Regions from separate parts of the Marinobacter sp. Hex_13 genome, predicted to be linked through region 4. Evidence: predicted binding sites of a transcription regulator. Region 4 holds the regulator's gene; each other region holds the start of a gene.

What was found. Region 4 encodes sigma-54, which starts transcription at its own class of promoters, with help from an activator protein. Its sites were predicted from a motif close to ANTGGCATNNANNTTGCTNT; they were not measured.
Region 1: the regulator sigma-54 is predicted to act here: its motif matches at 1,182-1,201, upstream of AXW11_RS04630 (PEP-CTERM sorting domain-containing protein).
Region 2: the regulator sigma-54 is predicted to act here: its motif matches at 1,894-1,913, upstream of glnA (glutamate--ammonia ligase).
Region 3: the regulator sigma-54 is predicted to act here: its motif matches at 1,207-1,226, upstream of AXW11_RS06480 (ammonium transporter).

Annotation. Positions count from the first base shown of each region.
Region 1 covers NZ_LSMM01000022.1:18,843-22,320, forward strand. The annotation lists gene prpD (2-methylcitrate dehydratase) at 1-979, opposite strand, end outside; gene AXW11_RS04630 (PEP-CTERM sorting domain-containing protein) at 1,279-1,998, shown strand; gene AXW11_RS04635 (hypothetical protein) at 2,103-3,478, opposite strand, start outside.
Region 2 covers NZ_LSMM01000055.1:33,788-37,265, forward strand. The annotation lists gene AXW11_RS14250 (DUF4124 domain-containing protein) at 1-161, opposite strand, end outside; gene glnA (glutamate--ammonia ligase) at 337-1,740, opposite strand; gene typA (translational GTPase TypA) at 2,299-3,478, shown strand, end outside.
Region 3 covers NZ_LSMM01000027.1:84,485-87,962, reverse strand. The annotation lists gene AXW11_RS06480 (ammonium transporter) at 1-1,134, opposite strand, end outside; gene AXW11_RS06475 (MotB family protein) at 1,358-2,275, opposite strand; gene pomA (flagellar motor protein PomA) at 2,278-3,054, opposite strand; gene AXW11_RS06465 (YkvA family protein) at 3,119-3,478, opposite strand, start outside.
Region 4 covers NZ_LSMM01000070.1:88,968-92,445, reverse strand. The annotation lists gene lptA (lipopolysaccharide transport periplasmic protein LptA) at 1-242, shown strand, start outside; gene lptB (LPS export ABC transporter ATP-binding protein) at 220-945, shown strand; gene AXW11_RS17325 (RNA polymerase factor sigma-54) at 1,098-2,624, shown strand; gene hpf (ribosome hibernation promoting factor) at 2,749-3,057, shown strand; gene ptsN (PTS IIA-like nitrogen regulatory protein PtsN) at 3,153-3,478, shown strand, end outside.

The DNA of each region.
Region 1 (3,478 bases), on a different contig from region 4:
TGTCATCCAGGCGGTCTTTTACCTCGGGATGAAGTATCACCGCTGCTTCCGCCGCTGTTTGGGCATGGAACTCGGCCGGGAAGGAAATCTTGAACAGAATGTTTTCCATCACGTAGGCGCCAAAAGCCTGGGGTAAAGTAAACTGACGCTTGTCCTCAGGTTTCAGTTTCTGATCTTTATTGGTTTTGCTGAACAGAATGTCGTAGAAGCCCCATTGGGGTGCCGTGAGCACCCCCGGGATGCCCATCTCTCCCCGCATTGCGATATCGGCCAGCCGCACGGCACGGGACGTTGCATCTCCCGCCGCCCAGGATTTTCGGGAGCCAGCGTTCGGCGCATGACGGTAGGTTCGCAGCGCCTGGCCGTCCACCCAGGCATGGGACAAGGCCGACAGCATTTGATCGCGACTGGCACCCATCAGTTTTGCGACAACAGCGGTTGAGGCCACCTTGACGAGCACAACGTGATCCAGCCCCACCCGGTTAAACGAGTTTTCGAGTGCAAGCACCCCCTGGATTTCATGAGCCATGATCATAGCCTCCAGGACATCCCGCATGGTCAGGGGCGCCTTGCCCTCCGCCACCCGCTTCTGGGACAGATGATCCGCCACGGCCAGTATGCCCCCCAGGTTATCCGAGGGGTGGCCCCACTCCGCCGCCAGCCAGGTATCGTTGTAGTCCAGCCAGCGCACGATACAGCCAATATCCCAGGCCGCCTTTACCGGATCGAGTCTGTAAGGCGTGCCCGGAACACGGGCGCCATGGGGTACAACAGTGCCGTCAACCAGCGGCCCAAGGTGCTTGGTGCATTCAGGGAAACGCAGGGCCAGAAGGCCACAACCGAGGGTATCTATCAGGCAGTTTCTCGCGGTATTCCAAGCCTCTTTGCTTTTTATCCGATAGCCGAGAGCGTAGTCGGCGATTGCCTGCAGGACGTCGTCATAGTCGGGGCGAATGTTCTGATCAGCGTTGGAGCTCATTGCGAATCCCTTATTGGTTTTGGATCTCAGTGAGAGACTAAGAACGAAAAACAGTCATGCCAAACAGGTTAGTACATCGGCCCGGCCGGGATACAGCCATCCAGATCTTAAGCGTTGACTTTTTATACACTTTTCAATGCATCTCCGGTGACCAGAGCATTCAGAAAATGGCAACCGGCTGTTTTAACCGAAAAATATCCAAGCTGGCTTTTTTCTTGCTAAAAACGGAGTCCGGAGACCACTCCGCAGGAAACGCGGGGTGAATATGGATATCTGTAAAAACGCAAGGAGAATGAAGTATGAAAGGATTTGACCACAAAATAGTGATTGGCCTGGGATTGGCCGCTGCAATGGCTGGGAACGCTTACGCAGCCCCCATCGTAAACGTCGTCAACTCTGACGGCGACCTCTACAACACCGAAATGCTGACCGGGTATTCAACCGACGGCTCGCTGATGGACGGCATGGAAGTCACTACTTGCTTTGCCAGCGCGGCCTGTGAAACCGTGGCATTTGACGGTACGGTCGGCAGCTCTTCCTACGGCGAAGCCATCGGTAGTGGCTGGAGCTTGTCTATCAATGGAGACACCTACAGCTCCCCGTTTACCTTCAATTCCGTTCAAGACGTCACCAGCATCGTATTGAACGGGCGTCCGGGAAACACGATCTTTGACATTGTTGGTAGCGACTCCCGCTCACCAGATTCAGCCCTGGGCAAGCCTTTTCGACTGTCCAATTCCGGCGATCTGACGGATAGCACAACCGTGAACGTTGAATACTCCGACAAGCTTTCCCTCGATGGTGTATTTTACGACGACCTGTTTACAACCATGGCTATCGATTTCGATGGCAGCCTGTTCTCAGGCATGTTCAGCTTCCTGAGCGATACTGACAACAACGATTTCGACGCCGGTAGCCCGATTACTCCGACCAACCCGGTTCCGGAGCCCAGCACCCTGGCCCTGCTGGGGCTTGGCGCCCTGGGCTTTGGACTGCGTCGCCGTAGTCGCAAGGCGTAAGTAGAGCGCTTCGGCTCCGCAAGCTCGACAGGTGTTTTGCGGAGCCGGAACGTGGGCCTCCAGGCTCGTGCTGGTGAGGCTTTTAGCTTTCCAACCATTACCCTTCAGTTTATTGCTCGCAGATCCGAGGTGACGAAACTCAATGTCCCTCTCTCTAGCTCCAGCTCTTCTATTGCGAACCCATCCTCACAGAAAGACACGACGCTGAGGTGACTGTTAATCGCATAAAGAGAGTCCATAGAGTAACAATTGTAAGGCAGCGTCATTACCTTGCTTGTTATGTTCCCGGTGGTTTCATTGACGGCCCATATGTCGGGGTTGAGCAACCCCGCAGGGCTGAGTACATCCCTCTCGATGGAAGAGCTCATCGCCAGCACTTTTGCTCGGTCTCCGCCACGAGTCAGATTCATCGACGTTGCATAGTAGGTTTCCGCGTTAGGCACAACCGGGCCACCGGGCCGGCCTACAATCAGGGTTCTGTTACGACCTGAGAAATCCAGGAAATTGACGAAAAGCAGTGATTCCGTTCGAGAAGCAACAAATGTAGATTCCACCGCCAGAAGCAAATCGACCTCACCCGAGCTCAGATCGACGGTATAGACTTCACCGAGAGGGTCTGAGCGATCAGCACCCTGAAAAGTCGTCCATAAAGCGATGGCTTTGTCGCCCATAACGACAACATCGTCGAGCGCCCAACCATCCGCAAACTTATCTGAGAAATCAGCAAACAAAGAGGCAGATCGATTGATTTCATCGACCTTGTGCAACACGCCACGGTCCGCGATGATTGTGTATTTGTCGTCCTCGATCAAAGAGAGTGACGCCAACCTGGCAGACTCAGAAAGTCCCGACAGCACAGGTTGTGCGCCTGCAAGACCGGAGTCCAACAGCATTGCAACTGATGTAATCAAGAACTCGCCGTCACTGAGCACACCCACAAACGTCTCATCCCGTGTGGGGCCGGGTTCTGCCATGGGGTAGACTCTCGGCACCCAGGTGCTTCCCGCCACCCGCTTCAGCTCAGCGCCTGACTCTCCATACAGGATGATCGTCCTTTCGGCATAGTTATTGGCGACCACAAAATCGATATCGCCGTCGCCGTTGAAGAATACATCCGTGTAGGATGACACCCCATCCGCTTCCCAGACCTCGAACGTATTGGCTCCCAATGTCCACCAGTAATGCGTGTCGTCGGAATCAACCGAGAGGTCGCATGTCAGATTACCGCCGGACATCGCCAGATTGACAAGTCCTGTCGACAGGTCACTGTTCACGAAACCCTTAACGGAACAAGGTTCCTGCCCGCCACCAATATTCGACAGTTTGACACTTGTTCCATCAACGCGGCTGTGAATCGACACGCTGGTTGAGCTTGCGGTTACGGCGGCTGGAGCGAACAGATTGTCGGTAAAGACACCCCCGGCAAATACCTGCCCACCCACCTTATCCCCTGCCTGCACATAAGCCAGCGAGTGAGATT
Region 2 (3,478 bases), on a different contig from region 4:
GTGACCGGTTTCACTTTGATCTCCTCAGCAGGCGTGCCTTCCGAGGGTTCGTCGGTATAGGTAACGTTGCCCTGAGCATCCACCTGACGATAGACCTCGGCGGAAACCGGAAACGCCGCGAGAGCGACAATGCCTGAGAGTAGTGCGAACCGTGCATTCATAGAGACAACCTGTTTGATTGTTTTATCCGATTATCAGCGCCAGTCATGAGTATTTCAACGCCATTACCCGGTAGCTTGGTTACATTCCGTTAAGGCTGGCCGAAATGTGCGGTCGTACACGAAAAAGCCCCGCACGAGGCGGGGCTTTTCTGGGTTGCTGATCCTTACGAACGGATTAGCAGGAGTAGTAGAGCTGGAACTCGACCGGATGCGTGGTCATGTTCAGTTTCTCAACTTCACCGCGCTTCAGATCGATGTAGCCGGCAATCATGTCCTCGGTGAACACGCCGCCGCGGGTCAGGAATTCATGATCTTCAGCCAGGCAATCCAGAGCTTCGGACAGGGTTTCAGCAACCTTCGGAATGTTCAGCGCTTCTTCCTTCGGCAGGTCGTACAGATCCTTGTCCATGGCATCGCCCGGGTGGATCTTGTTCTGGATACCATCCAGGCCGGCCATCATCAATGCAGCGAACGCCAGGTACGGGTTGGCCGCCGGGTCAGGGAAACGCACTTCGATACGACGTGCTTTCGGGCTGTTCACGTATGGAATACGGATGGAGGCCGAACGGTTACGGGCGGAGTAGGCCAGCATAACCGGTGCTTCGTAGCCCGGAACCAGACGCTTGTAGCTATTGGTTGCAGGGTTGGTAAAGGCGTTGATGGCCTTGGCGTGCTTGACGACACCACCGATATAGTAAAGCGCTGCTTCGCTCAGGCCGGCATAGCTGTCACCTGCGAACAGGTTCTTGCCGTCTTTGCTCAGGGACATGTGTACGTGCATGCCGGAGCCGTTATCACCAACCACAGGCTTGGGCATGAAGGTGGCGGTTTTACCGTAGGCGTGGGCCACGTTGTGTACGCAGTACTTGAGAATCTGCACTTCGTCAGCCTTGCGGGTCAGGGTGTTGGCGCCAACGCCGATTTCACACTGGCCAGCGGTGCCGACTTCGTGGTGATGAACCTCAATTTCCAGGCCCATGGATTCCATAGCGGCACACATGGCGCCACGCAGGTCGTGCAGGCTATCCACTGGCGGAACCGGGAAGTAACCACCTTTAACACCCGGGCGGTGACCGATGTTGTTGCGATCGAAGTCTTCGCCGGATACCCAGGCGGCTTCTTCAGAGTGGATGTGGTAGGAAGCGCCCTGCATATCCACATTCCATTTAACAGAATCGAAAACAAAGAACTCAGGTTCCGGACCAAACAGGGCACCGTCAGCGATGCCCGTGGACTTGAGGTACTCTTCCGCACGGCGGGCAACGGAGCGTGGGTCACGCTCATAGCCCTGCATGGTGGAAGGCTCTACGATGTCACAGGTAATGTTCAGTGTGGTTTCTTCGGTGAACGGGTCCAGCACGGAGGTGCTGTCGTCCGGCATCAGAATCATGTCGGATTCATTGATGCCTTTCCAGCCGGAGATTGAAGAGCCGTCGAACATCTTGCCGTCGCTGAAAAAGTCCTCGTCCACCTCGGTGGCCGGCAGCGTTACGTGTTGTTCTTTGCCACGGCTGTCAGTGAATCTCAGGTCGATCCATTTGACTTCGTGTTCCTTGATCAGATCAATCGTCTTGGACATTGTGCATGCTCCGTCTGTTATCCCGCCGTGCGGGCGATTTCTGTGTACATTGTTGCCGGATCGTTCAGCAGTGCTGACTCCCGATCTTTCTTTCAGGTAGGGCAGCTTAACAAAAGCTGTTGCGAGTTACCTGCAAATTCGGCTGCTTAAGGTTTAGCAATAGCCTTGCCAGTTTTTGATGCATGCGCCACAAGTGCGCAATACCAAGGCGTTCGGGCTGTTTTGGAGCGATATGTGCTGATTGGGTGGCCCTATCGCTCTTTCGTGGTGCGTTAAAACGGTGCGATAGCTGAAATAATGCACCAAAATGATGCAGATGGGTTGTTGCTTCGATAGGCGTTTTTCTTCATATAAACGCAAGTGAGTTTGCTATATACTGCGCGCCACTTCATTTTTGCCTCAGGTATTCAGCACAGACGCTGAGTTTCTTCAGGGGGTATTCGGGCTTCCCGGCCCGACAAATGAAATTCATTTTACGGATTTGAGACGGCATGTAAGGGGCTTTGCGCCTACTGAAGACCTCTCAGGTCATTCAGTGCATGCTGCAGGATTATAGTTGTGATTGATAAACTTCGTAATATCGCCATCATCGCCCACGTTGACCATGGCAAGACCACACTGGTTGACCAGCTTCTTCGCCAGTCCGGCACTCTGGATCGCAAAGAGCTCGAAAACGAGCGTGTCATGGACTCCAATGACCAGGAAAAAGAACGTGGTATTACCATTCTGGCCAAGAACACGGCGCTGAAGTGGCACGACTACGACATCAATATCGTGGACACCCCGGGTCACGCCGATTTCGGGGGTGAAGTCGAGCGTGTCATGAGTATGGTCGATTGCGTGTTGCTCGTGGTTGACTCTATTGATGGCCCGATGCCACAAACCCGGTTTGTCACCCAGAAAGCGTTTGATGCGGGCCTGCACCCGATTGTCGTCGTGAACAAGATTGACCGCCCTGGAGCTCGCCCGGACTGGGTAGTGGATCAGGTGTTCGACTTGTTCGACAACCTCGGCGCCAGCGATGAGCAGCTGGACTTTCCGATTGTCTACGCCAGTGCCCTGAACGGCATTGCCGGAATGGATCACGAAAAGCTGGACGACAACATGGACGCGGTTTTCCAGGCCATCGTTGATCACGTACCTGCGCCCAACGTCGACCGGGACGGTCCGTTCCAGATGCAGATTTCTCAGTTGGACTACAACAGCTTCCTGGGCGTTATTGGCATCGGCCGCATTATGCGCGGCAAGATTAAAACCAACTCTCCGGTTACGGCCATTGGTGCCAACGGCAAAAAGCGCCAGGGCCGTATTCTCAAGATCATGGGCCATTCCGGGCTGCAGCGTGTTGAAGTCGACGAAGCGCAGGCGGGCGACATTATTTGCGTCAGCGGCATGGATGAGCTGTACATCTCTGACACCTTGTGTGACCAGGCCAATGTTGAAGCCTTGCCGCCGTTGACGGTGGATGAGCCGACGGTTTCCATGACGTTCCAGGTCAACGACTCACCGTTTTGTGGCAAGGAAGGTAAGTTTGTCACCAGCCGCAACATCAAAGAGCGTTTGGAAAAAGAGCTGCTGCACAACGTTGCTCTGCGAGTTGAAGAAGGTGAGTCGGCAGATAAGTTCAAGGTATCCGGCCGTGGCGAGCTGCACCTCTCAGTGTTGATCGAAAACATGCGTCGCGAGAACTTTGAGCTCGCCGTGGGTCGTCCGGAAGTGGTTATCCGTGAGATCGATG
Region 3 (3,478 bases), on a different contig from region 4:
CAGGCCGGAGATGGCGTTAACAATGCCGTAGACGATCAGGCCGCCGACAAAAGCCACCACAACACCGGCAACCGAACCGATGATCTGCGACATCAGGCTGACCCCGCCCAGGCCCCCGAACGCTTCCTGGCCAAAGATGCCGGCGGCAATGGCACCCCATACACCGCACACACCGTGCAGGGGCCATACACCCAATACATCGTCCAGGCGCTCAATCTTGTCCTGGGCCCACTCAAACATGTACACGAAGATGGCGCCGGCGATGCCACCGGTAATCAGCGCACCGACCGGGTGCATCAGGTCCGAACCGGCGCACACCGCCACCAGGCCGGCGAGCGGTCCGTTGTGGATGAAGCCCGGGTCCTTGCGGCCGACCAGCATGGCCACCAGAACGCCACCCACCATGGCCATGAGACTGTTCACCGCCACCAGGCCGCTGATGCCATCCAGGGTCTGGGCGGACATCACGTTAAAGCCGAACCAGCCGACGGTGAGAATCCAGGCGCCCAGCGCCAGGAATGGAATGTTGGAGGGGGCAAACGCCACCACGCGGCCATTGCGGTAACGGCCTTTACGTGCGCCCAGCAGGAGCACGGCGGCCAGGGCGATCCAGCCGCCCACGGCGTGCACCACGACCGAGCCGGCAAAGTCGTGGAAGGCTGCACCAAACTGGTTCTCCAGCCAGGCCTGGAAGCCGTAGTTGCCGTTCCAGATCATGCCCTCGAAGAAGGGATATACAAATGCCACGATCAGCCCGGAGGCGATAAGCATGGGGTAGAACTTCGCACGCTCGGCGATACCGCCGGAGACGATGGCGGGAATGGCGGCGGCAAAGGTCATCAGGAAGAAGAACTTGACCAGGTCATAGCCATTTGCGGCCGTTAGCTCTGAAGCGCCGGCCATAAAGTGGCTGCCGTAGGCGATGTAGTAGCCAATGAAAAAATAGGCCACGGCGGAGATGCCGAAGTCGGTCATGATTTTTACCAGGGCATTCACCTGGTTCTTGTGGCGCACGGTGCCGACTTCCAGGAAGGCGAAGCCAGCATGCATGGCCAGTACCATGATGGCACCGATCAGAATGAACAGTGTGTTGGCGCTTTCGGTCAGGGTATGTACTGCACTCGTGATGTCCACGGGTTGGTTGCTCCTGATTTTTTGGTTTTATCCACCTGTCACGGGCGGGTTGTGCATTGATAGCGTGCACACCAAGCAAGGAGTGTTCCATTTTGAGGCAAATTCAGAGCGGGTAGTCGATTAGGTGATTTTCCGCTCTGAAATTGGGCGGGGTTGAGTTGAAGACGGGGTGTTTGCGCTCTTTAATGGTGCATTGATGGGCCGAGTGCACCAATATGGCCGTCTACCACAGTAATTCGTCCTGGTCGGAGTCGTCGGAACTGCGGGAATCCGGTGCAGCAGACACATCGGCTTCGGGGTTCATGAGTTCCCTTAACCGCATCTCCTGTTCCTCGATCGGTCCGGACAGATCGATAATGATTTCCACCCGGCGATTTTTGGCGCGGTTCTCCGAAGAGGTGTTTGGTACTCGTGGCTCGGTATAAGCGAGACCGGTGACCGCCAGCCGGGCAGGCTTCAGATTACCCTCGGCGAGGAGCGCATTGGCAACCGCTGCCGCCCGGGCGGCGGATAGATCCCAGTTGCTGTAGAACCGCTGCGTACGGATGGGAACATCGTCGGTATGGCCTTCGATGGTCAGCTTGCCGGGGATCTGCACCAGTATGTCGGCCATTTCCAGCAACAGACCTTCAAACTCCCAGGTCAGGTCCGCCGAACCGGAGGGGAACGCCCCCTTCTCCTCAACGCGAACAATGATTCTATGATTGTCCTGGATGAGGTTGACCCGGCCGTCTTCGATGGCTGTCTCAAGAACCGATCGAACCTGTTCCAGGGTCTTCTCGAGCTCTTCCTGGATGGCGGATTCCACAGCCACATCCGTAGGGCTTTTCAGGGTTTCCAGTTCGGGCTGCTCGTCGGTGGTTGTCTGTTTGACTTCGTTGACGACGGTGGGCTCGGGCGGTGCCGGAGAAAACTGATCGAAAATCGGGCTGGTGCCCATGGGTACCTCAAGGACGGGCACCTCGCGCTGCACACCAAACGCTTTCGACAGTTCACCAGCGATCTGTTTGAACTTCTGTGCGTCGATCTCGGAGAACGACAACAGCAGGACGAAAAAGCACATCAGCAGCGACATCAGGTCCGCGAATGTCACTACCCAGGCGGGAATGCCCGCTTTTTCCTCTTCTGGTAATTCGTCCATGGCTAAACGCCTGCGGTCTCGGCTTCTGAGTTTTTCTCACGTTCTTTCGGGGTCAGGTAACTCGACAGCATCTGTTCGATAATCCGCGGATTGGTGCCTTCCTTGATAGCAACCAGCGCATCAATATAGAGCGATTGCAGACGCGCTTCCTCAGTCATTCGCAGCGAGAGTTTGTCCGCGATGGGGGTGGCGATCATGGTGGCAATCATTGCGCCGTAGAGTGTGGTTAGCAGGGCAACCGCCATGGCAGGACCGATGGATTTCGGGTCTTCCATGTTGGACAGCATCTGCACCAGCCCGATCAGGGTTCCGATCATCCCCATGGCAGGGGCCACATCGGCCATTGCCGTAAAGACTTTTGCGCCAGACCGGTTGTGATCCAGCGTCAGTAGGCGCTCCTTGGACAGCAGGTGTTTGATGGTTTCAGCATCCTGGCCATCGACCAGCATCTGTATTCCCTGGCCGAGAAACGGCGAGCCAACTTCGCGCTCTTCCAGGCCGAGCATGCCTTGCTTGCGGGCAACATTGGCTACCTCAATCAGTTCATCAATGCTTTCACGGGTGTCCGGCAAACGGAATTTGAACGCTCGAGCGGCCACTTTGAAGGCGCTGAAAAACTGGTTGAAGCTGAATTTCGCCAGCACAACCAGCATGGTGCCACCGACCACAATCAGTATGGAGGGGGGATTGATAAAAACATCCGGCGACACGCCAAGAATGACGGCTGAGGCTATAAGCAGGATGGCCCCAACAAGGCCGATCAGGGTGGCAAAATCCACATTAGCTCCAAAGGGTTTTGTGATTCAGAGGGCTTTCGAAGATTAACGGTAGTCCACTATTGAATCAATCGCTATCCGTAAGCGTTTGTGTTTCTATTTTAAGATCTTTCCACGCTGCGTAACGAAGCAGGTCGGATTCCACCAGGGCCAGGCATGCGGCCACCACACCGGCGTCGTCCAGCAGGCCGAATCCCAGCAGCAGGTCCGGAATCAAATCCAGGGGATTGAGTACGTAAACAAGGGCACCGGCGATCGCCGCAATGCTTTTCCAGGGTACTTCGCGATAGTTGCCCTGCCAGTAGTCCCTGAGCATGGAAAACATCAGCCGGATGTCAGTGCTGAACCGGCTCAGTTTGCCACTGTTCCTGACTTTGTCCTCGATGGCCTGCTGGCGGTCGAGCAGGGCGCCCACATCTCTGCGGTG
Region 4 (3,478 bases):
CCTCCGACAACCGGGTTACCTTTCAGCGCGAAGCTGTGATCGAACAGGGCGGCAACCTGTTCCGGGGCGACGTCATTCATTATGACAGCGCCGAACGCGTGGTGACCGCAGAAGGCTCTGCTGACCAGGGCGATGGCAGCGGTCGCGTCGAAATGGTCATCCAGCCGCGCGGCAACGCCGGTAGCAATCCAGATAACAACCCTAACGGACAGGATATCGATGGCAGTTCTCAGGGCCAGTAACCTCGCAAAAAGCTACAAACAGAAGAAGGTCGTCATCGACGTTTCCCTGGAAATTCGCAGTGGCGAGATCGTCGGCTTACTCGGCCCCAATGGCGCGGGCAAAACGACGTGTTTCTACATGATTGTTGGCCTGGTTCCCGCCGACAACGGTCGAATCACCATCGACAATCAGGACATAACGCCGCTGCCCATGCATGGTCGTGCCCGCAAGGGAATCGGGTACCTGCCCCAGGAAGCATCCGTGTTCCGCAAGCTTACCGTACGCGACAACATACTGGCGATCCTGGAAACCCGCCGCGAACTCAAACGCACTGACCGGGAGGCCAAGTTAGAGGAACTGCTTGAAGAGTTTCACATTACCCACATCCGCGATAGCGTCGGCATGGCCCTGTCAGGCGGCGAGCGACGACGGGTGGAAATTGCCCGGGCGCTGGCGATGGAGCCGGCGTTCATCCTGCTGGACGAACCCTTCGCCGGAGTCGACCCGATCTCCGTGAGCGACATCAAGCAGATCATCCGACACTTGCGGGACAAGGGTATCGGCGTACTGATCACCGACCACAACGTGCGGGAAACCCTCGACATCTGCGAGAATGCCTACATTGTCAGCGGCGGCCACATCATTGCCTCTGGTAATTCGGACGATATACTGGCCAACCAGCAGGTCAAGGAAGTGTATCTGGGCAACGAGTTTCGCCTGTAGTACACTCGGCAAAGAACTTGCTTGGTGCGGCAAGTAGCCAGCATACAAAGAGTTTTTGTGCAACCCCGGCTCCAGAAAGCGCCTTGATGACGTAAAGAGAGAGCCTGAGTGACGGAAGAGAGAGACCGAGTGACGGATCCTGAACCATGGTTATGAAAGCCTCACTACAGTTAAAGCTGGGCCAAAGCCTGACCATGACGCCCCAGCTGCAACAGGCTATCAGGCTTCTGCAGCTCTCCACCCTGGACCTCCAGCAGGAAATCCAGCAGGCATTGGAATCCAACCCAATGCTGGAAACCTCCGAAGACGACGACAACCAGAATCCGGAATCAACGGACAGTGACAACGAGTCGTCTGAAACAGCGTCAACCGAGGAATCCAACACCGCTTCAGACACTGCTACTGAGTGGGACGAATCCGAAAATGGACCTGACTGGTCATCAGAAACGGACAGTCCCGACACCATTCCCGATGATCTTCCCGTCGACACCGCCTGGGATGACATTTACCAGTCAGCCCCCGCGTCAGCAGCCCGTAACGACGACGAAAACGACCACGACTTCGAAACCCGTAATTCCCCCACCGAAACGCTCCAGGACCACCTGGAATGGCAACTGAACCTGACGCCCATGAGCGAGCGGGATCAGGCCATCGCCCATGCCCTGATGGATGCGGTTGATAACCACGGCTACCTGACCTCTCCGCTTGAAGAAATTCATTCAGGCATGGTGGACGAATCCGACGAAGACCCGCTGGAACTGGACGAAGTGGAAGCCGTTCTTCATCGCCTGCAGCACTTCGATCCACCCGGCGTGTTCGCCCGTAATCTGCAGGAATGCCTGCTGATCCAGCTGAATCAGCTGCCCCCGGAAACACCCTGGCTGGCTCAGGCGCGACTGGTGATTACCCACTACATAAACCTGCTGGGTAACCGTGATTACGCCCAGCTGTTACGCCGCAGCCGCCTGAAAGAAGAGCAGCTACGGGACGTTCTGGCACTTATTACCGGGTTAAACCCCCGTCCCGGCGACACCCTGGATCAGGCCGAGCCAGACTACGTCATCCCAGATGTGATCGTGCGCAAGCACAATGAACGCTGGCGCGTGGAGCTGAATCCTGAAATTGCACCGCGCATTCGTGTGAATGCAAGCTATGCTTCTCTTATAAAGCGTGCGGACAGCAGTGCTGACAACACCTACCTGCGGGACCAGTTGCAGGAGGCAAAGTGGTTCATCAAGAGCCTGCAGAGCCGCAACGAAACCCTGCTTAAGGTGGCCACGCGCATTGTCGAGCACCAGCAGGGATTCCTGGATCATGGCGAGGAAGCCATGAAACCATTGATTCTCTCGGATATTGCCCAGGCGGTGGAAATGCACGAGTCGACCATTTCAAGGGTCACCACCCAGAAATACATGCACACGCCGCGGGGCATATTTGAACTTAAGTATTTTTTCTCGAGCCATGTCAGTACCGACGAGGGTGGAGAGTGCTCATCCACGGCAATCCGCGCGATGATCAAGAAGCTGATTACAACGGAAACTCCGAAAAAGCCATTGAGCGATAGCAAAATTGCAGCCATGCTAGGAGACCAGGGTATAAAGGTGGCTAGACGAACCGTGGCCAAGTATCGCGAGGCAATGCACATTCCTCCGTCCAACGAGCGAAAGCGATTGGTGTAGGAAGCGTCTGTTCCCGGCCTCACGGGGAGAGCCCTTTCCTGAAAGTATACCGCCTACAGCATAACGCTGTGGCACACAGCCGGTATCCTAACGGGTGCCGGCAAGCTGAAAACAGGAGAAGCCTATGCAACTCAATATTTCAGGCCATCACGTAGAACTGACTCCCGCACTGAAAGATTACGTATCAGGCAAATTTGAAAAGCTTGAGCGGCACTTCGACCATATCAGCAATTGCCAGGTTACCCTTGAGGTGGAAAAAGTGCGCCAGATGGCGGAAGCTACGCTTCACGTGATAGGTGGTGAGATTCACGCAAAGGCCGAAAACAGCGATATGTACGCTGCCATTGATGCACTGGTAGACAAGCTGGACAGGCAGATCCTGAAGCACAAGGAAAAGAACGTAGACCGGATGCACGGGAACGGCGCCCGCTAGGACGACGCCCCCGGCATGACAGTTAATCGAGCTGCGGCACTGGCTAACCATGCAACACGTGCCGCAGCCTTTTTTTACGGAAATGCAGTCGATTCATGACCGACACATCCCTGACTATCGAGAACATTCTCGCGCCGGAGCTAACCCTTTGCCGGGTGCCTGCCTCCAGCAAAAAGCGGGTTATGGAAACCATTGCCGAGCAGATCCAGCAACACGACGCTTTGCTCAGCGACACCCAGATATTCACTAATCTGGTCGCACGGGAGCGACTGGGGAGCACGGGTATCGGACAGGGCATCGCGATCCCCCACTGCAGACTGGAAGGGCTGGATCACGTGGTTGGCGTTTTGCTGACCCTGGAAGAAGGCGTTGCGTTCGATGCTATCGACAACCAGCCGGTGGACCTCGTCTTCACCTTGAT